DNA from 3 places in the Photobacterium sp. NCIMB 13483 genome. Region 1 is predicted to be linked to each of the others. Evidence: predicted binding sites of a transcription regulator. Region 1 holds the regulator's gene; each other region holds the start of a gene.
What was found. Region 1 encodes MetJ, which represses methionine synthesis genes. Its sites were predicted from a motif close to TTAGACNTNTANANGTCTAA; they were not measured.
Positions count from the first base shown of each region.

Region 1 (11,387 bases):
AGCGGCACCATTGGTTGATCGGTACACTTGTCGACCATGATTAATCAATAATGGTAGGCTTAAAATAAATAGCCATCCCCAAAGAGATTTTACTTCTAATAGGGCAAATAAGCTGAAAAATATCACACTAGTAGAGAGTAATACCAGGTGATATTTACGGCCCCATTGCGGCCCCATACGCACCACTAAAGTTTGTTTACCACACGCTTTATCATTATCAATATCACGTAAGTTATTGATATTTAGCACGCCGACAGCCAATAAACCACATGCCGTTGCCGGTAACATAATCAGTGAGTCAATCTGTCCCGTTTGAAGATAATACGTTCCTGCAACACCCAGCCAACCGAAAAATATCAGTACAGATAGATCGCCAAGACCTTGATAGCCATAAGGCTTATTACCCACGGTATAAGCAATCGATGCTGCTATCGCAAGTAAGCCCAAGATTAAAAAACCGATAATGTCATGCGGGTTCTTACAAGCCACTAAAATTAAGGTTAAGCCACTGATGGCGGTAAGAATGATATTTATAATCATGGCCTTACGCATTGTTGCTGCGGTGACTAAGCCTGATTGCATTGCCCGTTGTGGACCTAAACGGTCATCATTATCTGTGCCTTTAACGGCGTCGCCATAATCATTAGCAAGGTTAGATAGAATTTGTAATAACAAGGCAGTTAATAGCGCAAGAGCTGCAATACTTGCAGAAAAATTGTCGTGCCATTTTGCTACTGCGCTACCGCAGACAATAGAGGCGATGGCAAGGGGTAAGGTTTTTGGTCTTGCGGCATCTAACCAAATTGTCAGTGAAGAGGGTGAGTTCATAAATTAGATACTTAAAGTGAATACTGAAAAGGTATTATGGCGTAAATTTGGTCAGGCGCAAATTTATCCCATCAATGTTTGTTAAAGAACAAAAAAAACGGTGCGATAAAACGCACCGTTTATTGTGTTAACTGTTAGTCTAAATTCGATTATAAAATGAAGCGACTTAAATCTTCATCAGCAACGAATTCGCCTAAGCGTGCTTGTACATACGCGTCATCGATAAGGAATTTCTCGCCAGATTTTTCACTCGCATCATAAGAAATCTCTTCCATTAGGCGTTCCATAACCGTATGTAAACGACGTGCACCAATATTTTCTGTGCGCTCATTTACCTGCCATGCTGCTTCCGCTAAGCTTTCAATACCTTCAGCCGTAAATTCTATATCGACCGATTCCGTAGCCATTAGTGCTACGTATTGTTGCGTTAACGATGCTTTGGGCTCAGTAAGAATACGCTTAAAGTCATGACTGCTCAGTGCATCCAGTTCAACGCGGATCGGTAAACGACCTTGTAGCTCAGGAATTAAATCTGATGGCTTAGCAACTTGGAATGCACCTGATGCTACAAACAGAATATGGTCTGTTTTAACCATGCCATGCTTCGTTGATACCGTACTGCCTTCAACTAATGGTAATAAATCACGTTGTACACCTTCACGAGAAACGTCAGGGCCTGATGATTCGCCACGCTTACAAATCTTATCTATTTCATCAATAAAGACGATACCGTTGTTTTCAACCGCGAAAATCGCTTGTTCTTTTAATTCTTCTTGGTTTACCAGTTTAGCGGCTTCTTCTTCTGTTGCCGCTTTTAACGCATCTTTGATTTTCATTTTGCGTTTTTTACTGGTGTTACCAGCAAGATTTTGGAACATGCCTTGTAACTGGTTGGTCATTTCTTCCATGCCAGGAGGCGCCATGATTTCAACACCCATTTGTGGGGCTGCAATATCAATCTCGATTTCTTTATCATCAAGTTTACCTTCACGTAATTTTTTACGGAAAGATTGACGCGTTGTTGATTCTGTTGCGACTTCTTCGTTTTGTCCCCAAGCATCGCGTGCAGGTGGCAATAACACATCAAGAATACGTTCTTCTGCTAATTCTTCAGCATGTACACGGACTTTTTCAGTCGCTTGTTGATGTACCATTTTTACAGCGACATCAGTTAGATCACGAATAATCGTTTCAACTTCTTTGCCGACATAACCCACTTCAGTAAATTTAGTTGCTTCAACTTTAATGAATGGTGCATTTGCCAATTTCGCTAATCGACGAGCAATTTCTGTTTTACCAACGCCGGTTGGACCAATCATTAAAATATTTTTAGGGGTTACTTCTACACGCAGCTCTTCAGGAAGCTGCATACGACGCCAGCGGTTACGCAGTGCAATCGCAACCGCTCGCTTGGCTTTGTCTTGACCGATAATATGACGATCAAGCTCATGAACGATTTCGCGAGGAGTCATTTCAGACATTGCAACTTCCTTACTTAGTTTCTAGTTCTTCAATAGTGTGATTGTGGTTAGTAAACACACAAATATCACCCGCAATATTTAGCGCTTTTTCAGCAATTTCACGGGCGCTAAGATCTGTATTTTCCAATAATGCAATAGCGGCAGCTTGAGCGAAATTACCACCCGAACCAATCGCCACTAAATCATGCTCAGGCTGTACGACATCACCATTACCTGTAATGATTAATGAGCCGGTTTCATCAGCAACAACTAATAAAGCTTCAAGCTTACGTAGGGCACGATCGGTACGCCAATCTTTGGCTAACTCAACAGCTGATTTCAATAGATGGCCTTGGTGCATTTCTAATTTACGTTCGAAACGTTCAAATAAAGTAAAGGCATCCGCGGTGCCGCCAGCGAAACCGGCAAGTACTTTATTATTATAGAGACGACGAACTTTGCGAGCGTTGCCTTTCATTACCGTATTGCCAAGTGAGACTTGGCCGTCACCAGCAATTACGACTTTGTCGTTACGACGAACAGATACAATAGTTGTCACGTTAAACCCTCTTTGATTCAGCTCCGACGTTAGCCGGGATCATTAATGCTATTAGATCTGGGGATAGGGAGGCAGGTTTTCAAGGTGTATATAACAATTGCTGGGCGTGGTGATGTTAAGTTTTAGAGAATAAAAAAGGATGCCATGATGGCATCCTTTATTGTTATTCATACTAATGATGATTATTCCCAGAACCAAATTGCACAAGGGCTAATACCATGTTGTTGTAATTTATTCTGATCATTCATTGCTAAGCGTTTATTTTTGTAAGGACCAAGTACAACACGGTACCAAGTACCTTTATTGTTGGTTGATACTTTTATTTGACTGTTTAAGCCCTGAAACGCAATCATCGCCTTACGCTCATCTGCTTGAGATTGGCTGTGATAAGCACCGCATTGTAATAAGTAAGGTTTAGCTGGCTTCTCTTTTACAATGACTTTTTTCTGGGTTAATTCAGGAACAATGACTTTTTTATTTTCCAACTCTTGAATATAACGCCATTTTTCTTCTGGTTTTGGCGGTAAGGCATTGGTATTAACTTTTGCAGGTTGCTGCGGTTTGATAACAATAGCCGCAGGAATCGCTGGTTTCTGTTCAGGAACATCAGTACCAGAAAGGAAAAATAAACTCGTAATCAGCCCACACACTAAAATAACAGCGAAAGCTGCCCACTTGGTTGGAAAACCAGTTGTCGGCACTTTTTTGCCTTTAGGGTTAGCTTTTGCTTTTGGTGACGCTGGTTTCGCAGAGCGCCCACGTTTTACATAATCTTTAGTAGCCACGATATCGACAAATTAGTTTGGGTAGATAGATAGGACGCTATGTTACAAAGTTGGATTGATCCTGACCAGTTATTATCGCTGTTTCGTTGATAATTAACCCCATATTGTAACAAAGATGCCAGATTTTATGATCTCTGTGCAGTAACGTGTCAAATATGGGGGCGATCAATTAACGACTAGGTGGCGCTGCACTTTCACGAATAACCAGTTTGGCGTCTAATAATCGCGACCCTGCCTGAACATCTTTACCTTTGAGTAATTCTAGCAACATTAACATTGCTTGACGGCCAATTTCATACCGTGGTTGTGAGACCGTCGTTAATGGTGGATCACAATATTCTGCAAATTGAATATCATCAAAACCAACAATAGAAATATCATGTGGTACGCGTAAACCTAATCGTTTCGCCTGTTGCATGGCACCAATAGCCATGACATCAGAGTGGCAAAATAATGCTGTTGGTGGTTCGGGTAAAGCAAGTAATGCTGTGATTGCACGAGCACCTGCAGCAAAACTAAAATCACCTTTAATGGTGTAAGCCGGGTTTAGAGTGATGCCCCCACGACGAAGAGCTTGCTGATAACCTTGCTGACGAAATTGTGATAAAGCGGCTTTATCAGGTCCGGTGATTTGAGCAATGCGCTTATGGCCCATTTGAGTCAAGTAATTCACCGCATCAAAGGCAGCGGTTAAGTTATCAATGTGCACTGTTGGTAATTCAAGTTCCGGCGCATATTCACATGCCATGACTAATGGCGGCAGATTTTTTTGTTCAGGTTTACTGACGTCAAACGGTAAATTATTACCTAATAGCAACATACCATCAGCTTGTTTAGTAAAGACTAAATTAGCGAATGAATTTTCACGACGTTGTTGCTGACCACTGTCACCGAGCAACACTAAATAACCATTTTCCATTGCCGCTTCTTCAATACCACGAATGATTTCTGTGAAGTAGGGATCACAGATGTCGGGAACAATGGTAACGATAGTTTTCGATTCATTGCGGCGTAAATTGCGTGCTAGTGAGTTTGGTGAATATCCAGCTTCCATTACGGCTTGCTCGACCTTTTTCCTGGTTGAGGCCGATACTTTTTCCGGGTTCATGAGCGCGCGTGAAACTGTCGCGGTTGATACCCCGGCTAGCTGGGCAACGTCCTTCATTGTCGCCATAGTGCTTTCCTCTTGTGCTATATCTTACTAATTTACAGTTGGCTATCTGACGCAAAAATGTATTCAGATATGCTCGCCAACTAATTGTAACTGACTGAAAAACGTCAATTCATATACATATTGTAGAATGGATGCATAAGCTGAAACATGCTTTCAATAGCATAAATTACATTCGCTATGTGAGATGCATCGCATTGTGTAGTTTAAGTTAAATCTTGCGGTTCAACATCAATCGACCACCTAATTTTTTTCGCTAACGGTAAGAGCTGAATTGCAGGCTTAGCAATACTGAGTATTTGTTGAAGTTTATTTCTATTAGGTATTTGTAAAATTAATTGCCATCTAAATCGTCCAGCACGACGAGCAAGGGGAGCTGGATTTGGCCCTAAAACACAACAGTCTTGGTCATACACTGGGCTTGCTTCAAAAATCCCTCTTACTTGTTGTAAGAACTGGCACACAAGGTCGCTATCATTAGCTTCTGCACGCAATAACACTAAGTGAGTAAACGGTGGCAACAATGCTTGACGACGTTCCGTTAATGCAGCCTGAGAAAAAACGCCATAGCCTTTATGCAGTAATGATTGTAGCAGTTGATGTTCTGGATGGTGGGTTTGTAATAATACTGATCCTGGTTTACTGGCGCGACCTGCACGACCTGCAACTTGAATAAACAGCTGTGCTAATCGCTCTGAGGCGCGAAAATCATTACTGAATAATGCACTATCAACATCAATTAATGCCACTAAGGTTACATTGGGAAAGTGGTGGCCTTTAGCAAGCATTTGGGTGCCAATTAAAATTTGATATTCATTATTTTTAATGGCTTCTAAATAGTTTTCTAATGCCCCTTTACGACGAGTACTATCACGGTCAATACGTACTGTTTTAAATTCAGGGAATAATTCGGCTAATTGGGCTTCAAGTTGTTCTGTACCCACACCAACAGGTAACAACTGAGTAGAACCACACTGCTGGCATTGGTGCATGATCGGCCGCTGAGTGGCACAGTGATGACACCGTAATTCCCCTGATTGCTGATGGAGGGTGTAATACGCATCACAACGATCACACTCTGCGATCCAGCCGCACTCATGGCACATCATCGCGGGTGAAAATCCACGCCGATTAAGAAACAGCATCACTTGATTGCCCGCATTGAGGTGCTTACGCATTTCTGCAATTAATGGTGCTGATAACCCCGCGTTTAAATACAGGCCTTTGACATCAATAATACCATGACGTGCAGCACTCGCATTACCTGCACGTTTAGAGAGTGTCAGATAGTGATATTTGCCTGTTTGGGCGTTATGCAGTGTTTCCAGTGCTGGCGTTGCTGAACCTAATACTATCGGGATATTTTCTTTATTGGCTCGCATTACGGCCAGATCACGAGCGTGGTAACGTAAGCTATCTTGTTGTTTATATGAAGCATCATGTTCTTCATCGACAATGATAATGCCAAGGTTAGCAAAAGGTGTAAACAGTGCCGAACGGGTGCCAATAATGATTCCAGCTTGATTATCTCGTCCAGCAAGCCATGCCGCCATGCGTTCGCTATCGTTTAAACCCGAATGTACGGTTTCTAATGGCACCTTAAAACGGCGCTTAAAACGATTGATTGTTTGTGGTGTTAGGCCAATTTCTGGCACTAAAATTAACGCCTGTTTACCCGCCGCTAAAATGGGCTCAAGTAAATTAAGATAAACTTCGGTTTTGCCTGAGCCTGTAACACCATCGAGTAGATAACAGCCAAATCCTGGATTACTGTTTACCGTTGCAATCGCTAATGCTTGTTCTTCGTTTAAACGTGGTTTCTGTTCTGTAATTTCAAATTGTGGCAGCCACTGACGTTGTTGTGGTTGATGTTGTTGTTCGCTGATCCAACCTTTTTGCTCGACAGTTTTGAGGGTGGTGCTGCTGACGTCATGAGTGAGTAAGTTTTCATGACTGAGTGGACCATGACGTAATAGATTTAGGATTTGTGCTTGTTTAGGCGCGCGTTTTAAGCCATTTAGCGGCTGATCTCGACCTGTTTCAGTTAGGTGCCAATACTTTAGTGGCGTGGTTGATGCTTCTCGACCTTTACGCAGTAATGCAGGCATCGCATTGGCAAGGGCATCACCTAATGGATATTGATAATAGCTACTGGCCCATTTTAATAAGCTAAATAAAGCAGGTTGCCATAAAGGTTGATTATCTAATACTTGCTGAATAGGTTTTAACTGTTGAATAGGAAAATCAGAATCATGCCCGATAGCAACCACAATCCCGACTAATCGTTGTCGACCAAAAGACACCAGCACGCGACCACCAATAATTGGAGTGGTGTTGGGTTTGATGAGATAGTCAAAAGTTTTATCAAGTGGGACAGGTAAAGCAACGCGTGCTATTGGGTGGTTCATATTTTATCGCTTTAATTGAGCTTGTACTAAATAGTAACAGATCACGTGATAAGGGATAAGTACTGCTATGTTGCAACTATTATTGACTGTTTTAGTGATCAATAAAAGAGCGATAAAAAAACAGTGACTGAGTTGATCTCTGTGGAATGATTGATTACTATACGCCGCCTGATTTGTCGTAAATTAACGACAGACTATTTTATTAACCACGTGTGGTGCCCGGCTTTGGATCGGGAGAGCGACACGGCCTTAACTTGAGGTTTCCCCATGAAACAAGGTATCCACCCAGAATACAAAGCAGTAAACGCACGTTGTTCTTGCGGCAACACTTTCGTATTTAACTCTACTATGAGCAAAGACATCAACCTTGATGTATGCGATAAGTGTCACCCATTCTACACTGGTAAGCAACGTCAAGTTAGCTCTGGCGGTCGTGTGGACAAATTCAACAAGCGTTTTGGTGCGCTTTCTAGCAAGTAATTATTTGCCAGATGAATTTACAAAAAAGGGATGCGCAAGCATCCCTTTTTTTATGGCTGAGATTTGGCAATTATAAAAAAACCAGCAGAAGTGCTGGTTTTTTGCTATTTCATGTCCATATTATTCATTAATGTCTTCGTAGCTGATACCCATCGCTTCCATCAATGCTTTCGCTTCTGCGGGCAGATCGTCGGGGTGATCTTTACGAATATCATCATCAGTGGGTAGTGGTTGTCCTGTGTAGGCATGTAGGAAAGCTTCACAGAGTAGTTCACTGTTGGTAGCGTGGCGCAGGTTATTGACCTGACGGCGAGTACGTTCATCAGTAAGAATTTTGAGAACCTTTAATGGAATAGACACTGTAATTTTTTTTACTTGTTCATTTTTCTTACCGTGTTCTGCATAAGGGCTAATATATTCGCCATTCCACTTTGCCATGTTTTACCTTCTCAGCGATGTTTAATTAATGATGATAACAATGTCGCGATGACGGTTGTTAGTACATAGTCATGATAGGCGGCGATATTACGTGAACATCACTGATTTGTCCTCTACAGTGATAGACAACAGTTGCTAGATCACGACTATTTTTTTCAATGACTGAATTTTAGCGGGATTTACCGCTATAAGCAAAGACATATAGACGTCTAGAGGTGTTGACGTCTTGTTTTGATGTGGTTAAGGTTGTTAACAGCCATCATTATTTATTTACAGGGTTCACCCCCTTATAACAAGGAACGTTATTATGAGTGATAAGCAGCCTGCGACTATTGCCGTTCGTAGCGGTATTGACGTTGATTCACAATATAATGCAGTTGTGCCGCCAATTTACTTAACGTCCACCTACAGTTTTCCTGCACTAGGTGAGTTACCGCAATATGATTATTCTCGTTCAGGCAATCCAACTCGAAATACATTAGCTGATGCTCTGAGTGATATGGAAGGCGGCGCGGGGGGCATCGTCACCAGTTGTGGTACTGCTGCGATGAATTTATTGGTGTCTGCGCTTTTAGGACCTGATGATTTATTGATAGCTCCCCATGATTGTTATGGTGGCAGTTATCGATTGTTTAATACCCGCGCTCAAAAAGGGGACTTTAAGGTCCTGTTTATAGATCAGTCGGATCCTGATGCCTTAGCGGCAGCATTGGCACAAAAGCCGACGTTGTTATGGCTTGAGACTCCCTCAAATCCTTTAGTGCGCGTGATTGATATTACGGTGGTTTGCCAACAAGCACAGGTGGTTGGTTGCCAAGTTGCCGTGGATAACACTTTCCTATCGCCATTATTACAGCAGCCGTTATCGCTTGGGGCTGATTTTGTGGTGCATTCAACCACTAAATACATTAATGGTCACTCTGATGTGGTCGGGGGTGTTTTAATTGCTAAAGACCAAGCTGCAGCTGAAAATCTAAGTTGGTGGGCTAATTGTATTGGGGCGACAGGAGCCCCTTTTGATGCATATTTGACCTTGCGTGGATTGCGAACATTGGCGCCTCGAATGAGGATGCATGAAGAAAATGGGGCAGCAGTGCTGGCTTATTTGCAGCAACAACCCTTGGTTGGCACTATTTATCATCCAAGTTTGCCCACCCATCCTGGGCATGAGATAGCGAAGCGTCAGCAACGTGGTTTTGGCTCGATGATGAGTTTTGAATTTGCTGGAAGTTATCAACAACTGGCGTTGTTTGTTAAAACATTACAATTGTTTTCATTGGCAGAATCATTAGGGGGGACGGAGAGTTTAATTGCTCATCCCGCTTCAATGACTCACCGTGCCATGAGTGATGAAGCGCAACGAGCCGCTGGGATCTCTACTTCTTTGTTACGGTTATCGGTAGGTTTAGAAGACCCACAAGATTTGATTGCTGATCTTAAACAGGCGTTCGCTATTGCAAAGGAGGGCTGCTGATGAAAAAAGATCTGCGCCAATTACATAAATTTGGCGGAAGTAGCCTTGCCAATGCTGATTGTTATCGTCGTGTCGCTGATATTTTACGTGCGTATTCTAATTATAATGATTTAGTGGTGGTATCGGCGGCAGGGAAAACCACCAATCAATTATTATTATGGCTAGAACAATTAGTCACTGATGGCCGCTTAGCCCATGAAACCTTACTCTCTATTCGAGTATTTCAGCAGCAATTGATCAATGAGTTACTTGATCCTCAAGACGCAGAGCCACTACAACAGCAGTTATATGCGGAGTTGGCGTTAATTGCTCAGTGGGGACAATTAACCATGACGGCCGAGGTGAAAAATGCGGTTTTAGGTCATGGTGAATTATGGTCTGCACGGTTATTAAGTGCCTTATTAAACCAATGCCAATTAGCGGCGATAGATATTGATTCACGTTTATTTTTACGGGCCGATCATGCGGTGCAGCCTGAAGTGGATAAAGTCTTATCTGCACCATTATTGGATCAATTGTTAGCGCAATATCAACAGCAACGATTAGTGATCACTGGTTTTATGGCGGCGAATCAGCACCAGCAAACGGTGTTACTTGGTCGTAATGGGTCTGATTATTCTGCGACGATTATTGGTGCTTTAGCCAAGGTTGACCGAGTAACAATTTGGAGTGATGTCGCGGGTGTTTATAGTGCCGATCCTCATAAGGTCACCAATGCTTGTCTATTGCCCTTATTACGATTAGATGAAGCCAATGAATTAGCACGTCTTGCTGCGCCAGTTTTACATAGCCGAACACTTCAACCCGTCGCCCAAAGTAGTCTTGATTTAACCTTACGTTGTAGTCATCAACCTGAATCTGGATCAACACGGGTTGAAAGGGTATTAGCATCTGGTCGTGGGGCTAAAATTATTTCATCACTCAATGATGTGTGTTTAATTGAGCTTGATGTACCGCAAGGAATGGCGTTGGCACATACTCAACAAGATGTGCAGTTATTATTAGATCGAGTGCAATTACAGCCGTTGGCTCAAACTATGGATAAAGGTAAGCGGCGAATTATTTTGGCCTATACCCAAGAAATGGTAAATAGCGTGCTAGGGCTATTGCAAGATAGTGGCGTTGCGGCTGAACTTCGATTACGAGAAGGCTTTTCAATGGTTGCGGCAGTTGGTGCTGGCGTGTTGAATAATCCTAATCATTGCCATGGTTTCTATCAGCAACTTAAAGGCTTACCCGTTGAATTTATGACTGAGGCTGAATCAGGTTTAAGTTTAGTGGCAGTGCTACGTGATATTGAAACGGATAAGTTAGTCAATGATATTCATCAAGCGTTATTTCAAGCGCAAAAAAGCGTGGGTATTGTGTTGTGTGGTAAAGGCAATATAGGGAAACATTGGTTGGGGTTATTTGGTCGTGAAAAAGCGGCATTAGAGCTACGACACGGCATGCAATTTAATTTGATTGGCATTGTTGGTCAGCATCAATGTTGGATTAATAGTGCTGGAATTACGCCGCAAACAGCATTAGAGCAGTTTCAAGATCAGGCAACAGATTATCAATTACCGCAGTTATTGTCTCAGCTAGCAGCGGTTGATTATGATGATGTGGTTGTGGTTGATGTAACCGCAAGTCATCAGTTAGCTGCGTTATACCCACATATTGCAGCGAGTGGATTACACCTTATTTCTGCGAATAAAATCGCAGGATCAGCGGCGACGATAGAGTATCAGGCGGTGGTTGATGCGTTTGCTAAAAGTAGCCGTTATTGGTTGTATAACGCG
Region 1 covers NZ_PYLV01000006.1:103,320-114,706, forward strand. Annotated here, with positions in the region: gene C9I86_RS07265 (1,4-dihydroxy-2-naphthoate polyprenyltransferase) at 1-828, opposite strand, end outside; gene hslU (HslU--HslV peptidase ATPase subunit) at 978-2,309, opposite strand; gene hslV (ATP-dependent protease subunit HslV) at 2,320-2,847, opposite strand; gene C9I86_RS07280 (SPOR domain-containing protein) at 3,030-3,632, opposite strand; gene cytR (DNA-binding transcriptional regulator CytR) at 3,802-4,827, opposite strand; gene priA (primosomal protein N') at 5,010-7,211, opposite strand; gene rpmE (50S ribosomal protein L31) at 7,479-7,691, shown strand; gene metJ (met regulon transcriptional regulator MetJ) at 7,812-8,129, opposite strand; gene C9I86_RS07305 (O-succinylhomoserine (thiol)-lyase) at 8,437-9,603, shown strand; gene C9I86_RS07310 (bifunctional aspartate kinase/homoserine dehydrogenase II) at 9,603-11,387, shown strand, end outside.

Region 2 (11,387 bases), on a different contig from region 1:
ATTTTTTATCGTTGCAATGCACTACTTTCAGCACAACCCTGGCGGTTCAGGACTTGAGCTATCTTTTAATGCCAGTGCATGGATTCCATTTAGCTTTGCCATTAGTTGCGGTTTATTAGAAATTTGTCGTCAAAAAATTTGGCGTTACTCTCGTATGACGTTAATTTTATTTGGTAGCTGTCTACTTCTGTCACTTCCCGTTTTTTATGCTAATGCCGATGGCTTTGGCACTTCAAACCGCTTACTCACCCTCTGGGCTGGTTTTTTATTTTTTGTTAGCTTACAGCAGTTTGTTTTTACTCATAATCAACGCCAACGACTATTATGGTTTATTACTATTGCGGTATTGCTCGAAGCTGCCTTTGGTTGGTATCAATTTTTAGGACTATCAACCCACAACCGTTTTGGTTATGACGTTATTGCTAACCGCCCTTACGGTATCTTCCAACAACCCAATGTGATGGCGAGTTTCTTAGCCACGGGACTTGTTATTGCCGCTTATCTATTAGCACGCTTACCCCGCTATCGAGGTAAATGGGCCTGGCAACACCTTATCTTACTCGCTGTTCCTGTCGTAACGATTCCACTACTGGTGGTACTAAACTCACGTACAGGTTGGTTGGGTGCAAGCATTGGTTCATTATTAATGCTGCCTTATTTGTTTCGCTTTGCGGCAAAATATCAACAGCGTATGTGGGGCTTAATGTTATTATTAGGCATGGCATTAGCATGGCAATTTAGTACCGTTACCGACAGCTCTTTTGCACAACAAGCACGAGTAACATTAGAAAGCCAGCGCGCAACCATCATGCCACAAGCCTATGAGATGTTTACCACTAAGCCCCTAACAGGTTATGGCTATGGTAAATTTGAAGTCACCTACATCACCCAAACCGCATTATGGCATCAGCGAGATCCAGCGCATCAAGCTGCGGGGGTACCAAGCTTAGATCACCCGCATAATGAATTACTTTTTTGGGCTGTAGAAGGTGGAATTGTACCGTTGCTGGGGTTAATCATTGCAGCATTAGCGGTCATGATTAGCATCAAGAAAGCCCCAAATGGTACTCAGTTAGCGTTAGTTGGCTTATTTTTCCCAATCGTATTACATACGCAACTGGAATATCCGTTTTATCACTCACTTGCCCATTGGATCATGTTTATTATTTTGATCTTCTGGGTCGATAATCTCACCACCAAATACCATCGCTATCAAACTCAATATGTACTTGCTCTTAAAGTCAGTGCCATCACAATACCGATAATGGTAACCAGTTTTATGATCACCACCTTATATTCAGGATGGTTACTGACTAAGTTTGAAACAACACGTCCAGTTGATATCAATTATTTAGTCAAAGTGAATAATCCATGGGCATGGCAAGATCGCTTTGAGTGGGATTTACACCACACTCAATTACAAGTTGGAATCGCCACCAATAAACCCCAATTGGTGACAGATTATATTATTTGGGCTAATCAAAAAGCCCTCACTTGGCCACGACCAGCGTTATATCAGAACTTAGTATTAGCATATAACGATCAAGGTAACACTGCTCAAGCTGAGCAAGTGGCGGCAGAAGCACAACAACTATTTCCAAGCCTCACACAACTTAGCGCCGCAACAACCACAACGTCATCAGCAAAGTAACCATGACGAACAACCATCAATGGCGAACGCTATCGCTATTGATGGTTCATCACTACTTTATTTCAATGTGCTTTCAAGGGCTTTAAGGCACAAAGCGACATTTTCACTGCGCGCAGCATAACCCATCAATCCAATCCGCCATGCTTTACCTGCAAGCGAGCCTAATCCTGCACCAATTTCTAAATTATAACGCTCTAATAAAGTCGATCTTACCGCGGCATCATCGACGCCTTCTGGAATATAAACCGTATTAAGCTGAGGTAGCCTATATTCCTCTGCAACCACAAATTCAATCCCTAGCGCTTCAAGTCCAGCTTTCAATTCAAGATGCGTCCGTTGATGTCGTTGCCAAGCTTGCTCTAACCCTTCGTTATGTAACAACACTAAAGCTTCATGTAGAGCGTATAAACTATTAACAGGCGCAGTATGGTGATAACTACGTTTACCTTCACCACTCCAATACCCCAGCACTAAACTTTGATCTAAAAACCAACTTTGCACTGCTGTTTTACGTTGCTGAATTTTATTTATAGCTTGCTCGGAAAACGTCAGTGGCGATAATCCAGGTACACAAGATAAACACTTCTGACTACCAGAATAAACCGCATCAAGTTGCCACTCATCCACCAGCAACGGTACGCCACCTAAAGATGTTACGGCATCAACAATGGTTAAACAGCCATACTTTCGTGCAATTTCAGCCAAGGTTTTTGCATCAGATAATGCGCCAGTTGACGTTTCTGCATGTACAAAAGCAACAATTTTAATATCAGGATCGGTCTGTAATGCTTGTTCAACCAAAGCAGGAGATACAGGCTCGCCCCATGCATTATCAACCATAATGGCTATACCGCCACAGCGTTCAACGTTCTCTCGCATACGATCGCCAAATACACCATTACGGCAAACTAATACCTTATCTCCCGCCTCAACCAAATTAACAAAACAGGCTTCCATACCCGCACTACCTGGCGCTGACACCGCAATCGTAAACGTATTTTTCGTTTGAAATGCATATTGTAGTAGCTGCTTAAGCTCATCCATCATTTTAATAAATAGCGGATCAAGGTGACCAATTGTCGGTCGGCTTAGTGCTTGTAATACTTGTGGATAGATATCAGAGGGCCCCGGTCCCATAAGTGTTCTTTGAGGCGGTATAAAACTGGTGATAGGCATAGATTCAACTCCATTAAATCATGATTATTATCAATAGGGTGATGGAAAGATTAATCGTTATTACAGAGTATTAGAGCAATGCCAAAGCTGCAAGTAACGACCTGAGATCCTGTTAGTTATACCTACTTTTTGTTAACTATCGAGAAATTATCATTTAACAATTGACAACTAAGGGCGATTTCCTATTCAATAACAACAGTGATTATTCACGACAGAAGAGGTGCGTTACCTAGGTAGCAAAATTGAAGGGCCCAACCCTAAATCAATTTTGTGAGGGAGAGTAACGCCGAGATATCACCTGTTTGGGGCAGATGATATCGGCTATGAGAGTTGAATCTCTCAGGCTGTCATCTAAGTCAGGTTGACTATGATGGGGAGCTTCTGGGTAGCCGCACCAGCGTTACTGCCTATTACCTCCTCGACAATGGACGTCGGGAATTCTTCCGAAGCAAAAGTCTACTTTGCAGTATTTACGATATAAGGGAGAACACCGTAATGAGCATGCTTTCGACCGCAACAACCAACCCAGTGATTGTGGCCAAATTTGGTGGCACCAGTGTCGCCAACTATGCCGCAATGTGTCGCAGTGCCAATATAGTTATTGCCAATCCACACACCAAAATAGTGTTAATAAGTGCTTGCTCAGGCGTGACCAATTTACTGGTCGCCTTAGCCAAGGGGATTAGTGATATCACTTTACGCCAACAACATTTACAGCAATTAACCACGACTCACCAACAGATACTGGATCAACTTCAGCATCCACACGCAGTGAGTGGTGCTATTTACACACTATTAGATGATATAGCCTCTGCCTCTGCGCAGGCAGCAATAGCATCATCATCACAACTTACTGACAAATTAGTCAGTCATGGCGAGCTATTATCAACCCATCTTTTTAATCAAATTTTAGTCGAAATGAATGCTGCTGCGATACGATTTGATATTCGTGATGTCATGCGTACTGATACCCAATTTGGTAAAGCATTACCGCAACCCGAACTTATTCGCCAATTAGCTCAACAACATTTAGTGCCACTTATCGATACTCAGATTGTGGTTTCACAAGGCTTTATTGGCCGTGATGAGCTTGGCAATACCACCACACTAGGGCGAGGTGGCAGTGATTATAGTGCAGCATTAATTGCAGAAGCCGTTGATGCGACCACGCTAGAGATCTGGACCGATGTTCCGGGAATGTACACTACCGATCCTCGCATTACAGCTGCAGCGAAACCGATCAAAGAAATCAGCTTTAGTGAAGCCTCTGAAATGGCCAATTTTGGTGCTAAGATCCTCCATCCATCAACACTGGTTCCAGCCATTCGCCACCAAATTCCAGTATTTATTGGTTCATCAACAGCGCCGCAACAAGGTGGAACATGGATCAGAAAAACCGTGAATCAAGCGCCACTCTTTAGAGCACTAGCATTGCGTGGAAATCAGACTATGGTGACACTCACCAGTCTTAATATGTTTCAAGCTTATGGCTTTTTAGCCGAAGTGTTTCGTATTTTGGCAGAACATAAAATCTCGGTCGATTTAATAACCACCTCAGAAGTCAGTGTCTCGTTAACGCTCGATCAAACCGATACTGGCGGTGGTGCCCCAACATTACCTTCCGCTGCCGTTGAACAATTAAATCAATTGTGCCGTGTTGATATTGAACAGGGATTATCGTTAGTGGCGTTGATTGGTAATCATATGAGTGACAGTAAAGGCTCAGCCAAGCATATCTTTGGCGCACTTGATGCGTATAATTTACGCCTTATTTGTTATGGTGCTAGCCCGCATAATCTGTGCTTTTTAGTCCATGAAGCCGATGCTAAATCAGTCATAACAACCCTGCACCAACAACTTTTAGAATAATCACTATCAGAACAAATAAGAAAAAAGATAAAAAAAAGGCGCAATGTTTGCGCCTTTTTTATTTTAACCTAATGATTATTTTACAAATTAGGCCCTAACCACTTTTCAGCTTCGATCAAATCCCAACCTTTGCGATCAGCATAACTTGCTAACTGATCATGCTGGATCTGTGCGACAGCAAAGTAGCGCGCATCTGGGTGTGAGAAATACCAACCAGATACTGCAGCCCCCGGCCACATGGCATAACTTTCGGTCAACACCATGCCAGTATTGGCTTCTGCATCCAATAACTGCCAAATCGCCCCTTTTTCGGTATGTTCAGGACAGGCGGCATACCCAGGAGCTGGACGAATACCTTGGTACTTTTCACGAATTAAATCGTCATTATTAAGATCTTCATCAGCGGCATAACCCCAGATTTGTTTACGTACCATTTGATGCATACACTCAGCAAACGCTTCTGCAAGTCGATCCGCCACCGCCTGAATCATGATCGCATTATAATCGTCACCTTGCGCTTTAAACTGATCAGCAATATCGTATTCACCAATCCCACCCGTCACTGCAAAAGCACCAATCCAATCGGCTTTGCCGCTTTCTTTTGGGGCAATATAATCAGATAAACAATAATTTGGCCCTTTGGGCTTCTTGGTTTGTTGGCGTAAACCATGCAATATCGTTAGTACTTCAGTACGAGTATCATCGGTATATACTTCAATATCATCACCAATATTATTGGCAGGAAATAACCCACACACGCCATTAGCTTTGATCATGCCTGTACGTTCAATGTCATCAAGGATCTTATTAGCGTCGTTAAATAACTTGGTTGCTTCAACCCCAACAACTTCATGGCGTAAAATGGTTGGATATTTACCACTCAATGACCAAGTCATAAAAAAGGGTGTCCAATCGATATATTGGCGTAATTTAGCCACCGGGAAATCGGTAAAAGTATGCACACCCGCTTGTTTTGGTTGCGGCGGCGTATAATTTTCCCAATCAAGCATTACCGCATTTGCACGCGCTTGATCTAAGGTGATTGGAGGCGTTCGTGGCTTTTTACGTGCATGCTGTTCACGTACAACATCATATTCAGCAGCTAGGCGCTCAACAAATGCTGGCTTCTGGTGCTCTGATAATAATGCCGAACAGACACCAACAGCGCGTGAGGCATTAGAGACATACACCACCGGTTGTTGATAATTTTGTTCAATCTTCACTGCAGTATGCGCTTTTGAAGTGGTGGCACCACCTATCAATAATGGCACCTCAAACCCACGTCGCTGCATTTCTTTGGCAACATGTACCATCTCATCAAGTGATGGCGTAATCAAACCACTCAGTCCAATAATATCAACGTTTTGTTCTTGGGCGACCTGCAATATTTTATCGCATGATACCATCACACCTAAATCAATAATTTCATAGTTATTGCATTGAAGTACGACTCCAACAATGTTCTTACCTATATCGTGAACATCGCCTTTTACTGTGGCTAATAAAATTTTACCGTTGGTATATCCCGCTTGTTTTTCGGCGTTGATATAAGGTTCTAAATAGGCAACAGCTTGTTTCATAACGCGAGCGGATTTAACCACTTGAGGCAAGAACATCTTGCCTTCACCAAACAAGTCTCCGACGACATTCATACCCGCCATTAGTGGACCTTCAATCACTTCTAATGGCTTGCTTGCATTGGCTCGCGCAAGTTCAGTGTCTTCAACAATAAACTCAGTAATGCCTTTAACCAGCGCATGTTCTAAGCGCTTTTCAACTGGCCAGCTACGCCATTCTTGCTGAGTCCGATCTTCTTCAATCGCACCGCTATCACGATAATTAGCGGCAATATCAAGCAAGCGATCGGTACTATCATCACGCCGATTAAGTACCACGTCTTCAACGGCATTACGTAATTCATCAGACAGATCATCATAAATAGCTAACTGACCTGCATTAACGATCCCCATATCCATGCCATTTTTAAAACAATAATATAAAAACACCGCATGGATAGCTTCTCGAACCGGATTATTGCCTCTAAATGAGAACGAGACATTAGACACTCCACCCGAAACCATCGCGTGAGGTAACGTTCGTTTAATATCAGCAACAGCCTCAATAAAATCGACCGCATAGTTATTGTGTTCTTCTATACCTGTCGCAACCGCAAAGATATTGGGATCGAAAATAATATCTTCCGGTGGAAATCCCACTTCATCGACAAGAATATGATAAGCATTAGTACAAATTTCAATTTTACGCTCACGTGTATCAGCTTGGCCTTCTTCATCAAAAGCCATCACAATCACTGCGGCACCATAACGACGTAGCAACTTAGCTTGAGCTATAAAATTCTCTTTACCTTCTTTGAGTGAGATAGAATTAACTATTGGTTTGCCCTGAACACATTTCAGTCCAGCTTCAATGATCTCCCACTTTGATGAATCAACCATAATTGGCACTTTAGCGATCTCAGGCTCAGTCGCACACAAATTAAGGAAGCGCACCATTGCCGCTTGCGCATCCAACATGCCTTCATCCATGTTGATATCAATGATTTGAGCACCAGCTTCAACTTGCTGCCGAGCAACCTCTAGCGCTTCATCATAAAGTTCATCTTTAATTAAGCGTTTAAAACGTGCAGAGCCAGTAACATTGGTTCGCTCACCAACGTTAACAAATAAACTTTCAGCCTCAATGGTCAGCGGTTCTAATCCCGATAACCGACAGGCAATTTTAATCTCAGGTAATACGCGAGGTTTAATATTTTTAGTCACTTGGTACATCTGCCGAATATGCTCCGGTGTCGTACCACAGCAGCCGCCAACCAAGTTTAAAAAACCTTGCTGAGCCCACTCTTTAATATGCTCAGCCATTTCATCAGCTTCAAGATCATATTCACCAAACGCATTAGGCAACCCTGCATTAGGATGAGCGGAAACAGCACACTCTGAAATACGGGATAACTCAGCCACATATTGACGTAACTCATCAGGACCGAGGGCGCAATTTAAGCCAAAGGAAATCGGCTTTACATGGCGCAAAGAATTATAAAAAGCTTCAGTAGTTTGACCTGAAAGCGTACGTCCAGAGGCATCAGTGATGGTTCCTGAAATCATCACCGGAAGCTCATAACCAAGATCGTCAAAAACCCCAGTGACCGCAAAAGCACAGGCTTTAGCATTCAAAGTATCAAAAATAGTTTCAATCAAAATAATATCAACACCACCTTTGATTAACGCGTGGGTCGATTCACGATAGGCAATCACCAACTCATCAAAAGTGACATTACGAAAACCAGGATCATTGACATCAGGGGAAATAGAACAAGTACGGTTCGTTGGCCCTAAAACACCCGCCACAAATCGGGGTTTATTCGGCGTTTGTGCTGTCCACTCATCCGCCGCCTCACGGGCAAGGGTTGCCGCCGCAAAATTAATTTCGGCGCTAAAGCTTTCCATATCATAATCAGCCATCGCAATGGTGGTCGCGTTAAAGGTGTTGGTTTCTAAAATATCAGCGCCAGCCTCTAAATATTCCAGATGAATATCTTTAATTAGCTGTGGTTGGGTTAACACCAATAGATCATTATTGCCTTTAAGATCCGCATGCCAATCATTAAAACGTTGGCCTCGGTAATCTTGCTCGTCAAGCTTATAACTTTGAATCATGGTGCCCATACCGCCATCGATGATCAAAATCTGCTGTTCAAGTCGCTTATGCAGTACATCCTTGTCTTTTAACACTACATTATATCCTTATAATCCATTACAGCTTGATAACATCCTATCACAATTCAAATAGGAATCTAGACGTCTAAACATGTACAATGGCAAAATAAGTTAATTAACGGTAGCCATTACTAACTGATGGTTTTACTATCACAAACAATTAAATCTACTCAATAATTTAATCTAGAGGTTTTGCATGTCGGTTTACAACACCCTCTGCTTCCTAGCTGCAGCAGCCATGCTGATAGCTTTTATAAACAGTAAGATAGGTAAGATGCAAACCACCATCGCCATTACGGCTGGTTCACTTATCTTATCGCTACTTATCATTTTTGCAGGTCATAATGGCTGGTTTCATCTTGAAGATATTGCTTCAACCCAAATGGGAAAAATCAACTTTGAAGACTTTCTGTTAAAAGGGATTTTAGGATTTTTGCTCTTTGCAGGTGGGCTTGGTATTAAATTGCCACACCTCAAAGAGCAAAAATGGGAAATCACAACTTTAGCATTAGGCTCTACTCTATTTTCAACCTTTTTTATTGGCTTTAGTTTGTGGGGTATTTGTCAGTTACTGGGGATCCAACTCGATCTTATTTACTGCTTACTGTTTGGTTCTTTGATCTCACCAACCGATCCGATTGCTGTACTTGCTATCGTTAAAAAAATGAATGCTCCTCGACGAATTTCGACCCAAATCGAAGGTGAATCATTATTTAATGATGGGTTTGGTTTAGTTATCTTTGTGACGCTATTTACCATCGCCTTTGGCAATCAAAGTCCAACTGTCTTAAGCGTCAGCCAATTATTCATACAAGAAGCAATTGGCGGCATTATTTATGGTTTCATTCTAGGTTTAATCTTCCATTACCTTATCTGCTCGACCAATGACCACTCAATGGAATTATTATTAACTATCGGTATACCAACGGCAGGTTATGCTTTTGCCGAAATCATCCATGTATCTGGTCCACTTGCCATGGTTGTCTCTGGCATAATGATCGGTAACTGGACTCGCTATATTGGATTTTCAAAAGAAAGTGAAGAACACCTTGATCACTTTTGGGAATTAGTTGATGAATTTCTAAACGGTCTATTATTCTTACTTATTGGTATGACCATGCTTGAATTTAGCTTTCACCAAGAAGACTGGATTCTAATGACAATTGCAGTACCACTGGTATTACTAAGCCGTTATTTAAGTGTAAAGCTGCCTTATATTGGCTTTAGCCATTACCGTCAATACAATCCAATGTCAGTTAAAATTCTAACATGGGGTGGTTTACGAGGTGGTCTAGCACTGGCGATGGCCATGGCTGTACCTGCAGGTGTTATTGTTATTCCAGCAAAAGATATAGATGTGAGAGAAATCATCCTAGTCATGACTTACTCTGTAGTGGTGTTCTCTATTTTGATTCAAGGCTCAACCATCACCTCATTAATAGAAAAAGCCAAGCTATGGGAAAGCCAAAATAAACATTAATTTCTATCCCCCCATAGATAACAAAAAGGCCAGCTAATTAAGCTGGCCTTTTTATTAATCTTTAGTAAAACTGGCTTCTGAAAAGTGCGCCAAATCATAAGGTGTCTGTTGATAAACACAATAGTTAAGCCAATTGCTAAAAAGTAAATGACCATGACTACGCCAACTCGCAACAGGCGTGCAGTTAACATCATCATTAGGATAATAATTTACAGGAACCGGAGGTTCCATTCCCTGTTCACTGTCACGAACGTATTCATGATGTAATGTGTCAACATCATATTCAGGGTGACCGGTGACAAAGACATTACGCTTATCTTTAGTCGCAGCTAAATAAACCCCTGCTTGATCAGATGTCGCTAAAATATCTAAGTCAGTATGCTTATTTAAATAGTCAGCTGAAAAATCAGCATAACGAGAATGAGGGGCAAAAAAAGTATCATCAAAGCCACGTAACACCGGGTGGTGGCAATCATGGATACGATGATGATAAACCCCAGACAATTTTTCTTTACGTGTACGCTTGGGTAAATCATACAACAACTTCAATCCAGCTTGAGCAGCCCAGCAGACAAACAATGTTGAGGTCACATGATCCTTAGCCCAATTCATAATCAGCTGAATTTCTTCCCAATACAGTACATCTTCAAACTGCACTAACCCTAGTGGTGCTCCCGTCACAATCAAACCATCAAAATTACGATCTTTCACCATTTCAAATTGACGATAGAACGTATCTAAATGTTCTTGAGGAGTATTTTTTGTTGGTCGGTTATCAATCCGTAATAACTCAACATCAACTTGTAATGGACTATTAGAAAGTAAGCGTAAAAACTGAGTCTCAGTCTCAATTTTCTTTGGCATCAAGTTTAGTAATAACACTTTCAGTGGTCGAATTCCCTGACTGGCAGCACGCGCTTCCGTCATAACAAAGATATTCTCACTTCTTAAAATATCTGTTGCAGGTAAACGATCCGGTATTTTAATTGGCACTTTGGTTTTCTCCTTACCCCAAAATAGCTTTAGCCGTCTAGATATCTAACTAAAACTATAGAAAAAACAATATTGGTGCAAGTAAAATTCAACAACTCCAACCGATACTAAAGTGTTATTTTAATAAATAAATGAAAAATATTAGGAGGAATAAAAATATTGATAGGCTAGAAATGAAAAAAACCAGCCGAAGGCTGGGTTTTAAAGAGGTATTTAGCAATGTCCTACTCTCACATGGGGAGACCCCACACTACCATCGGCGCTACAACGTTTCACTTCTGAGTTCGGCATGGAATCAGGTGGTACCGCTGTGCTATGGTTGCTAAAAAAATAAATGGTGCTAGTACCCAGAGTCGAACTGGGGACCTCACCCTTACCAAGGGTGCGCTCTACCAACTGAGCCATACCAGCACACAAAGCTGTTATGAATCTGCAAGTGCAAATTCTAAAATTTGAAGCCTGGCGATGTCCTACTCTCACATGG
Region 2 covers NZ_PYLV01000027.1:53,178-64,564, forward strand. Annotated here, with positions in the region: gene C9I86_RS17150 (PglL family O-oligosaccharyltransferase) at 1-1,651, shown strand, start outside; gene C9I86_RS17155 (alanine--glyoxylate aminotransferase family protein) at 1,709-2,827, opposite strand; lysine riboswitch at 3,035-3,216, shown strand; gene lysC (lysine-sensitive aspartokinase 3) at 3,329-4,696, shown strand; gene metH (methionine synthase) at 4,777-8,445, opposite strand; gene C9I86_RS17170 (sodium:proton antiporter) at 8,627-9,910, shown strand; gene metA (homoserine O-succinyltransferase) at 9,965-10,903, opposite strand; rRNA gene rrf (5S ribosomal RNA) at 11,115-11,230, opposite strand; tRNA gene C9I86_RS17185 (tRNA-Thr) at 11,239-11,314, opposite strand; rRNA gene rrf (5S ribosomal RNA) at 11,361-11,387, opposite strand, start outside.
Region 2: metH (methionine synthase) is a predicted target of MetJ. The motif match lies at 8,500-8,519, and genes of this name have one in related genera.

Region 3 (11,387 bases), on a different contig from region 1:
GAAAAATTGCTGTGGATGTGTGTTTGTCGTGTAACGCGATCATTGATTGTGCAGCATGAAACCCTGTGCTGATAGCAACACCACTGCCACTACCTTCAAAAACAGGGTTGTAATGGGCTAAAATAGCACCAGCACAATAAAGGTTAGTAATCACATTGCCATTAAGGCTTGGTTGTAATTGTTGATTCGTTTCAACACCCATTCCTAGAAATTGATGTGGTTGATCACTGAAAAATTGTGGTTGATACCAGTGCTGGTGGTTCGTTGATGCTAATGGCGCAGTGTCTAATCCAAAAATAGCTTCTTCAATATGATGACGTTCAGCGTGTAAACCTCGACTAAAGAAGCTACCACTGGCTAATAAATAATGATTAGCAATTAACGGCATATCACCATGATGACGCGTAAAAATACGTTGGAGTTGGTTATTTTCAAATTCGCCATGAGTGACTTCATCACCCGCCAGAATAAGTCCACCTAATGATTTATAATAACCTTTCATTGCATCTTCCAAACGTATACCCAGTAATGATGGCGGCATCGTTGGAATTTCACATAATGTGTAGCCTGTTAATTGTTCCAGTTTGCTAATAACTTTAAGACCAGTCCCATTACCAAACACGGCAGGAAGAACGACTAAATCAGCCTCACCAATAGTATTTTTCATGGCTAAGGCAAAACGTTGTATTTTATTGTCATCAGCTAAAACACGAGAAATATCAATTGAACGATATTCACACGGATTACGTTGCATTAATTCCGCTTCAGGCAATGCAATAGCGGCAGTGGTAATGTCCACGTTAGCAAAGTGGGGCAGTAGACGTAAATTATCGGCTGCTAATTGGGGTTGAAAATCACGGAAACCATCAATTGTAACTAATGCTAATTTACGTAATGATTTAGCGGGTTCAAACATCGGAAAAGGGTGCACCGTTGCTTGTGATAACCACGTTGCTTTAAATGTCCCCATTGGTGTAATGCGTAAATGGTTACAATCATCTGCTTGATGGTGCAGTTTAATACCAATATTTGCAATTGTTTGTTGATACCAATCAATTGCTTGACGAGTAACATCAAGTCCTAACTTACTGTAAGGATGCAGTGGTGATTGATGAGATAAAGTATCAAATTCATCAAAAGGGTAATGTGTTGTTGTGCCGTTAGGTAAACGGCTTAAGACATCAATTGAGCCTGAAGAAAAATGCAGTGCACTTTGACCAGCTGCAATAACGGCTGTTTTGAGTCCAGCTTGAGCACAACGAATAGCGCAGGTTAAGCCAGCAACACCACCACCAATAATTATATTATCAAATTTCATTATTTTTCCTCACAGCTTGGATTGATAGTGTTGGTAGATGTAGATGTAGATGTAGATGTAGATGTAGATGTAGATGCTGGTGGAATATCACTCACACCAAATAAACCCTCATAGATCCAATAAGAGAATTCACCTTCGCGCAGCGCATCACCCCAAAAAACAGGTTTAATACCTTTCCAGCGTTCTTCAAGAAAATCACTGAGAATATGGCTAGCGTGGTTGCCATCAGTATTACCATATTCAGCAAATAAACCTGCGGCACGGTAAGAACATAATTCACCTTGACAAGGCCCCATTCCAACACGGGTACGGCGGCGTAAATCGACTAAATTATGCACATCCAGTTGCTTGATGGCATACTCAACTTCACCACAGGTCACCATTTCACATTCACAAATAATGGCTTGGCTTTTTTTGCTGTCAGTTAAAAATTGCTCAGCACGTTCACCATGACGATAGTAAGCTGACTGATAAACAGGTTTAGCTAAACTAGCGGTATGCTTAATGGTTTTGGGTTGTTCAGAACCGGGTAATGGTTGTTGATGAGTGGTGCAAGGGGTGGTGTTACCCAGCTTTTTAGCGATAAGATCGGTTGTCCATTCAGCCATCATGCGGTAAGTCATTAACTTACCGCCCGTGATAGTAATAAAACCGTCCATGCTATCGCGTTCAGCATGATCTAATAGCACGATCCCGCGGCTGATATTACGCCCACTAGTATCGCCATCTACAGCAACTAATGGACGTACGCCAGCATAAGCTCGTAATACTCGAGTATTAGCCATTATAGGTGCTAGTTTGGCACCTTCTTTTAAGAGAATATCAATTTCTCTGCTAGTGACATGCAAATCATCAATATCTTTATAATCAATACGTTCAGATGTTGTACCAATTAATGAGATGGTATCACCAGGAACTAAAATATCGGCATCAGAAGGTTTACGGCAACGGTTGATCACTAAGTTGTTAATTCGATAATCTAAGATCAATAATGATCCTTTGGCTGGGAACATAGTGATATTAAGATCGCCATACTCACAGATTTGTTGTCCCCAGATCCCGGCGGCATTGATAACTTGTTGAGCTCTAATTTCAAAGTGGGTATTGGTTTTTAAATTTAAACATTTAACCCCTTTAACGACGCCATTGTGTTGAATAAGCGCGGTGACAAAAGTGTGATTAAAAAGTTGTGCACCGTGTTCGATCGCATCAAGCGCGTTGGAAGAAGCAAGGCGAAAAGGGTCAATTGTACCGTCGGGGACCTTTACTGCACCTATAAGCTGTGGATTACAATTAGGCTCTAATCGTAATGCCTGCTGTGGTGTTAATTGTTCAACGTCAATATCAGCACTTTGACAGGAACTGATAAATTGTTGTTGAAATTGCAGATCGTCATCGGGAAGGGAAATAAATAATCCCTGCGTATCTTCCACACAATGGCGGGCAATATTTTTAAGAATACGGTTTTCAATGATGCACTCTTTGGCTGATTCTGGATCAGTAACCGCATAGCGAGCACCAGAATGAAGTAAGCCATGATTACGGCCGGTTGTACCAGAGGCTAAATCGTCTTTTTCAATCAAGATACATTTGATACCGCGCAGGGCGCAGTCACGCATAATTCCTGTTCCTGTTGCGCCACCACCGATGATCACAACCTCTGTTTCTAACCAAGTCGTCATGTTCGTTTCGCTTATCGTTATTGAATATATTATTAGCGTTGATAACGCCCACTATTTTAATAGGGTTAATATGCCACTAAATTACATAACGTTTGGTGAGCCATCGCACACAAATGAGCGAACGAACATTTTATACGTTCCTTTTTGTTCGTTGAAGTGTCGTTTAGATAATATAAAGTCTTGGTTGGTATAAGTTACGAATCAATTCGTGGAGGTTAATTGTTAATAGAAAGCTCTCATTCGCATCTTGCTGTGACTTGAGTATAATTGTGCTCCTTTTATTTTTAATTGATGCTTATTATGATCGGCTATCTCGCATTTTTAATTCCAGCACTGCTTGGTGCGCAATGTATTCTTACGTTAGTACTCACTAAAGGGGAGATTTGCCCTGGCCAACGAGGTCGAGTGCATAAAATGCTGCCAGTACTGCTTATTGGTTGGTTATTGGCTGCCATTAGCCAAGTATGGGCAGTACTGCCTTTATTGAGTTTGTTATTCTTTACTGTCAAAGTGAAAACCAGTAAAACGCGAGATTCAGGACCGTTAAAGGTACTTTATGGATCTAATTTACTAGGTTTTATTAGTTGGATTTTTCTATTTCCTATAATGGATATGCCGGAAGTATTGCTAAGTTTAGTGGCGATGGCTTTATATGGTAGTTTACTTGCTCATGTTTTATTGACGTTCTCACGTACACGTTTACAGGCTTTTCACCGTATATTGCCATTTGTTGGTTTTATCAGTGCGATAGTGTCGGTATTACTCTTAGTTTGGAAAATTATCTTCATGGGTGAGGCAGCAACAGCCCCTTATACTGTTGAAATTGTTGTTGCATTATTGTGTTTAGTTGTAGCAATGCTGGTGTGGTCAGGACATATTTTATTACATAAAACTATCAATAAATGGCAGTTATTAGTGGCGGCTGCGCTACTTACATTTTCTGCGGTAATGCAATTAACGTTATTTTAATACTAAATATTTATCAGTGTTATGAGCCTTTATCTTGGTTGAGATAAGGGCTTTTTTTTATCTGTTATTGATGGAAAGGAGAAACAATAATAAGTCGTCTATGCTTAATAAAACAAAGGTTGGCTGTGATCATTAAGCAGTAAGGGGGAATAATGGAAATCAATAATTTACTTGGTATGGATACCCATATTGTGATTGGTATCGTTAATGAGCGTTTACGATTAGAGTGTCATTCAATGGCAGAATTAGCATCTCGTTATGAATTAAGTGAGACCGAGCTTTCTGAAAAACTGGCTCAACAAGGTTATCACTACGATCCGTTGAATAATCAGTTTAAGTAAATAGCGATGGCATTATACAAGGTGTTAAACCGTTTTAATGCCTTGTAAATGTTGCTGACATTGTTGTTTCGCCGTTGCAAAAAAAGCCTCTAAATAATGATGTTTTTGTTCTGAAGCTCGTACCCCTGCAAATAAACGCCGCCATAATCCCTTACCTAATGGTTTACTAACAATTAATCCTTGATGCACAAAATTATCAACCGCCCAATTCGGTAACGCTGCGACTCCCATTCCTGCTGATACCATCTGAATTAACATTAAACTATTATCTGCTTGTTTCCATGCTAATGGATCAATGCCTGCGGGTTGTAGAAAGTGTTTTACTATATCTAGTCGGTTACGCTGGATGGGATAACTGAGTAGGGTTTGATCTGCAAGATCAGTCGCCACAATATGTGATTTAAAAGCTAATGCTGATTGTGGCGCAACGATTAAACACATTTCAAAATCAAACAATGGCTCATAATGAATTTCATGACGAGGTTGAATATCGGATGTGATGACTAAATCTAATTCACCTTTTGCAAGGGCAGGGATTGGCTCAAAACTAAACCCTGATGAAAAATCAATATCCATATCTGGCCACAAGACTTGGTACTGTTTTAATGCTGGCATTAGCCATTGAAAACAAGAATGGCACTCAATTGCTATCTGTAATCGACCGGCTGTTTGGTGTCTACAGCTAACTAATTCTTGTTCTGCTGCTTGTATTGTAGGTAAAACGTTATCCGCTAAAGCCAATAGTACTTTTCCTTCTGCTGTAAAGCATACTGGGCGTGTTTTGCGTAAAAAAAGCGGATTACCTAAACGTTGTTCCAGATCTTTTAATTGATGAGAGAGCGCTGATTGCGTTAGGCATAAATTATTGGCTGTTGCGGTGAGAGAGCCCGTTGTTCTTAATACTGTTAATGTTTTTAGATGTTTAAGTTCAATCATGTTCCATCCTTGGATCTTTGTGACATAAATTGATTGTTTTTTAATCTACGCTGTTAATTTGAGATTGTAAACATCTAGACGTCTAAATGTCCACTTTAATGGTTGATTAGATGAATTACCAGTATTCAAATGTGAAATAAATTCATGATCATTATGAGATAAATTACCTTGTTGTCAGTGTTGTTGTCCGTCACTGTGTTAATCAATCGATGTCATCTTAGCCATTGTTTTTATATGGTTTTATGGTTGATAAAATATTGAATTATAGGGATGTAACAATGACAATAGCATTAAATGAAACGACCACAGCAGCAAAAACAGTTACTCATATACTTGGTTATCCACGGGTTGGAAGTCAACGTGAATTAAAGTTTGCTCAAGAGTGTTATTGGCGTGGTGAGAGTGATCAAGTACAACTGAAACAGGTTGGAAAAGACTTACGTCATCGTCATTGGAATGATCAAATTAAAGCCGGACTTGATTATGTTGCGGTTGGGGATTTTGCTTGGTATGACCATGTATTAGGAACCAGCATGTTGCTTGGACATATTCCAACACGTCATCAACAAGGTTTTCCTGATTTAGATACGTTGTTCAGTGTTGCACGTGGCAAAGCACCAACAGGATGCTCCTGTGCTGCCGCTGATATGACGAAATGGTTTAACACTAACTATCATTATATCGTGCCTGAATTTACAGCGGAAGATAGCTTTAATGTCAGTTGGCAACAGTTGTTTGAAGAAGTCGCTGAGGCAAAAAAAGCGGGTCATAATGTCAAACCCGTATTATTAGGCCCTGTGTCTTATTTATGGTTAGGAAAAGAAAAACAACAAGGGTTCGATCGCTTAACATTACTGCCACGATTGTTGACGGCCTATCAGCAAATATTGACTAAATTAGCGGCATTAGGTGTCGAGTGGGTGCAGATTGACGAACCAGCACTCACCCTTGAATTGCCGCATGAATGGGCGGCGAGTTTTAAACTAGCTTATCAAGTGTTACATGGTGGGCCTAAGTTATTATTGACCACGTATTTTGATGATATTAGTCACCAATTAGCTGTAATTTCGCAGCTCAGTGTTGATGGTTTACATATTGATTTATCAGCAGCACCTGCACAATTAACGGCTGTTTCTGAGGCCATCCCTGATCATTGGGTATTATCTGCTGGAGTGATCAATGGGCGTAATGTGTGGCGAGCTGATCTCGTTGAATGGCTAACGTGTTTACAACCAATTAAACAACAATTGGGAGCGAATTTATGGCTGGCAAGCTCTTGCTCGTTATTACATAGCCCGCTAGATGTCGATAGTGAAACAGATCTCGATGCCGATGTTCGTCAATGGCTCGCTTTTGCGAAACAAAAATGTGGTGAAATTACGTTATTAGCCCAAGCGCTTGATGGTGATCAGAATGCGATTGCTGAATGTGCAGCTTATAGCGCTAGTATAAAAGATCGTCTGAGCTGTGAGCGAGTGAATAATCTGCAAGTACAACAACGGACAGCGGCAATTACGCCTCAATGGGCTGAGCGTGATCTTCCTTATTCTGAACGGGCGATTCAACAGCAACACGCGTTACAGTTGCCATTATTACCGACTACGACCATTGGTTCATTTCCGCAAACAACGACGATTCGTAGTCAACGTAGTGATTTTAAAGCAGGGCGTCTCACTGAGTCTGATTATAATCAAGCGCTACAAGTACATATTCAAGAGGCAATTACTCGCCAGCATCGTTTGGGGCTTGATGTTCTCGTTCATGGTGAAGCCGAACGCAATGATATGGTGGAGTATTTTGCAGAGCAACTAGAGGGCTTTGTAGTGACGCAATATGGATGGGTGCAAAGCTATGGCTCGCGTTGTGTAAAACCTGCAATTATTGTGTCGGATATTTATCGCGCCCAGCCAATGACCGTTGAATGGATCCGTTATGCCCAATCATTAACGACTCAACTGGTGAAAGGTATGCTAACTGGTCCTGTAACGATATTAGGTTGGACGTTTGCGCGTGAAGATTTATCACGAGAAGCGATAGCAAATCAAATTGCTTTAGCGTTACGGGATGAAGTTACTGATTTGCAGGCCGCTGGAATTAAAATTATTCAAATTGATGAGCCAGCAATAAGAGAAGGGTTACCGCTAAAACAAAGTCAATGGCAAGAGTATCTCGATTGGGCAGTCAAGGCGTTTAAGATCTCAGCCGCAGGGGCTGCACCACAAACACAAATTCATACTCATATGTGTTATAGCGAGTTTAACCAGATTATTGCGTCTGTTGCAGCATTAGATGCTGATGTGATAACGATTGAAACATCACGATCAGATATGGACCTACTCAAGGCGTTTGAAGTGTTTGCTTACCCTAATGAAATCGGTCCTGGCGTGTATGATATTCATTCACCTAATATTCCAGACGTCGATACGATAACGGCATTAATTGATAAAGCCGCGACATTCATTCCGATTGAGCGTTTATGGATCAATCCTGATTGTGGTTTAAAAACGCGGAATTGGACGGAAACTGAAGCGGCCTTAACCAATATGGTGACTGCGGCACATATTCTGCGTGAAAAATATCACAAGGTTAATGCTGCATAATCTGTGAATAATAAAAAAGCCGTTTACACAGCTTTCTTTGTTATCGAAAGTGTGTAAACAGCTTTTATTGAGAGGCGATTATTTTGCTGTTGCTGCAGCCATGTCACGAGCAAATGTTAATGTATGCTTTGCGTTAGTCATCGTCATTGTGTCGCCTGAAATGCTAACTTTATTCCAATCAGAAAGTGATTGTGTGAATGTTTGTTCAACCTTCATTTCACTATCTGGGCATAACATCATTGTCATTCCCATTTTTTCAATGCGGAACTGACCATCTTTTACTTCAGCTTGACCAAAGTAACGGTTACAACCAGCATGACCATTAGCTGCAAGATCTGCTGCTAGTGTTAGAGTTGGTGCTTGAGCGGCTTCTGGTTGAGCAAGATCCTGATTATCAATCTGCACTAAAGACCAGTTGCCATTAGCAAGATCATTGCTAGTTACTGGTTGTGGTGTTTTGGTAATACCCGTTGTAGAACATGCAGCTAACATCATTGGGAGTACCAGTGCAGATAATAGACGCTTTTTCATTATAGTTATTCCTGAACAGTAATGTGTATGAGTGAGCAAAAGTACAGATATAAAAAAATCTGCTTAACCAAATAATGGACACTTATTTTTAACGCATGTTCGTTAACGTTCATGCTAATTGTGGGAATATTGAATAAAAATTTAGATTAGTTCAATACTTGCTCGTCGTGATTATACCTATTTTTTGACTTAATAACGCCGATTTATTTGTTACTAAAGGTATATTTGTGACTTGTTTAAAAAACAGATAAGTAAATAAAATATTTTTACGAGTTATTAGAAAAAGAAAAGGGCCAGTAAGTACGAGCCCTTCTATTTAATGATGTACTGCTAATGATTATGCAGTTTTTGATTCAATGGCTTTTTCAACCATGTGCAAATGTACATCTTGCTGTGGGAATGGAATTGAAATGCCTTCACGATCAAAGCGCATTTTCACTTCTCGTGTGATATCCCAATATACATCCCAGTAATCATCTGTTTTAACCCAAGGGCGCACAATAAAATCAACCGATGATGAATTTAATGTATGTAACTTAATGTTTGGTTCTGGGCTACGTAAAACAGAAGGATGAGATTCAACAATTTCTTGTAAAACACGTTCTGTTTTTTCAATATCATCGCTGTATCCAATCCCAAAAACCATATCAATACGACGTACTTTTTCATGAGTAACGTTCTTGATAATATCACCCCAAATTTTACTGTTTGGTACGATAATAATTTCGTTACTGAATGTTTTAATGGTGGTATTGACTAAGCTCATGTGGCTTACTTTACCTGTGATACTACCTGCTTCTACTAAATCACCGACATCAAATGGGCGGTAAATTAATAGCATCATACCTGAGGCAAAGTTAGACAATGTATCTTGTAGGGCAAAACCAATAATAATACCTGCCACACCAAAACCAGTTAGAATTGGTGCAAGGTTTAAACCTACTTGTGAAAGCGCAATCAAAATACCGATAGCAAATACAATTTTGCCCGACATTGAAATAAAGAACTCTTGCATAAGCATCGACATTTTTAAGTTCTTTGTCGATACCGCTCGTGTCACCATTTTACGGACAATATTTTTTAATGTTTTAAATGCGAAGATGATAAAAATAAAGATAAATACTTTAAAGATCATCTGTGGCAAGTTTTCAAATAACCATGAGCTAAAATCAGACGTCCATGCAGTAACGATTGACCACATAACTTTACTATTTAGTAAGTCATCGGTCACATTACCTGTTTGTTCAAACAATAATCGCTTATATTCAGCAGTATCAATACCCATATTGTCAGCAAGTTTAACTAAATCTGTTAAGTTTTTAGTATCACTATCAACTTGGCGTTGTGACAAAATTTGAGTAACTTGTAATGTCTTTAGTTCATCACCCGTTGCTGTCTTTATTTGGTTATCGTTTAATTCTAACGCTTGACTACCAAAAGTTAGTGAGGCCGACATAAAGTCTAGGCGATGTTCAATATTTTTCTTAAGTGCTTTAATCGAGTTAGGTTGTGGTTTACCTAAACGATCCATCCACTGATAGTTTTCCCACTCTTCATTAAGCACCAGAATGATAAAATCACGGCTTTCAGTGAGGGCTTTTAATGCAACTAATTTATCCGTATCTTTTGCTTTATCGAGATCTTTTTGATCGCGTTCAACTTTAGTTTGTAAAAATTTTTCAGCTTCGGCTGCAAACTTTATTTGTTGTTCTACTTGTTTTAGTAGTCGTTTTTTATCCGCTTGTTTATCGTCAATTAAATCAGTTAATGTTTGTCTTAATTCTTTGTTTTTATTAAGTAATTGTAAGCGAACCACATCAAGTGATGAACCTGTGGTTGATGTTGCTTCTTTTGCTAATATGCTTAATTCAGCATTAAGTTTTTGAAGCTGTTGATATTCCACATTTTCTTGTTGTGGAGTTTCAGGCTGTGGTTTTGTATTCGCAAAACTTAGCGTTGAAACAAAGAGAAGCATTAGTACCAGTAAGCGCATGTTGCGATAAACTCCTGCTGGTGATATTAAAAATATGGCGTTATCAATAACTGATAACAGGCTATTTATTGTCGTTAAACAAATATGAGCAGATTATAGCTAAATCGGCGCTTACGGCTATAGATATTCAATGTTATATCAAAAAAATGAGACTAAAATAGATGACCTCTAAATGACGATATAGATTTCGAGCTTGTTTATGGAAGATCTTGCTGACTTAAAAAATGGCATTGAGTGAAAGTCCACGTCCAATCTGGCATCCAAGATTCTTGTGTGAGGGCAATAATAATATTGTGTTGTGTATCAGCGGACATGACTTGTCGCAATAGCGGGTAGCTAGATCTATCGACCATAAGAATATTACAGTCACTATTAAGGATCTGTTTGAGCAATTGGTTAGGATCTGCTTCTTTTATTAATTGATATGTTTTAATGTTTAAATGACTAAACTGTTCAATAAATAAATTTTGCACTGGCGAATTATTGATCAATAACGCGACTGATTTTATTGGGATATTGGTTGATGTTAGTACGTTTATCCACGATGTTACTTGTTTTATGGGTAGCTTATAGCACATTCTTACACCTTATAATATACATCACTCTTGAGTGATTGGTCGGTATAGATAAGATTAGCTTATAATTTTTAAGGCACTGTCATTATAGGGTTAATTTCACATTGAAGTGATAACAATTGTAAGCCTGTGCTATTACATCATTATGCTTGAGTTGCACGTTCATTAAGATTATCACGTACAATCTGGCTGTTTTGTTGTGCGTAAAAGCGCACTTGGAACTGGGTATCTTCAGTTAAAAATTCCACTTTATGCAAATATTGTGGTGGACTAATCGCCATATCTCCGGCATTGACAACAATTTCTTGCTCAATATCGCCACGCTGATCTTTAAAACCATAAAATTTCAATTGGCCTTGTAAAACACAGATTTTGCCATAGACACCAGCACGGGTATTATGAAGGTGCAGAAACATTTTGGGGATATTTTCAGGGGTAAAAA
Region 3 covers NZ_PYLV01000003.1:68,539-79,925, reverse strand. Annotated here, with positions in the region: gene glpB (glycerol-3-phosphate dehydrogenase subunit GlpB) at 1-1,318, opposite strand, end outside; gene glpA (anaerobic glycerol-3-phosphate dehydrogenase subunit A) at 1,318-3,000, opposite strand; gene C9I86_RS04025 (hypothetical protein) at 3,301-3,969, shown strand; gene C9I86_RS04020 (DUF4250 domain-containing protein) at 4,122-4,310, shown strand; gene C9I86_RS04015 (LysR substrate-binding domain-containing protein) at 4,335-5,246, opposite strand; gene metE (5-methyltetrahydropteroyltriglutamate--homocysteine S-methyltransferase) at 5,525-7,846, shown strand; gene C9I86_RS04005 (META domain-containing protein) at 7,925-8,377, opposite strand; gene C9I86_RS04000 (mechanosensitive ion channel domain-containing protein) at 8,715-10,370, opposite strand; gene C9I86_RS03995 (hypothetical protein) at 10,568-10,948, opposite strand; gene C9I86_RS03990 (DUF1971 domain-containing protein) at 11,089-11,387, opposite strand, start outside.
Region 3: metE (5-methyltetrahydropteroyltriglutamate--homocysteine S-methyltransferase) is a predicted target of MetJ. The motif match lies at 5,313-5,332, and genes of this name have one in related genera.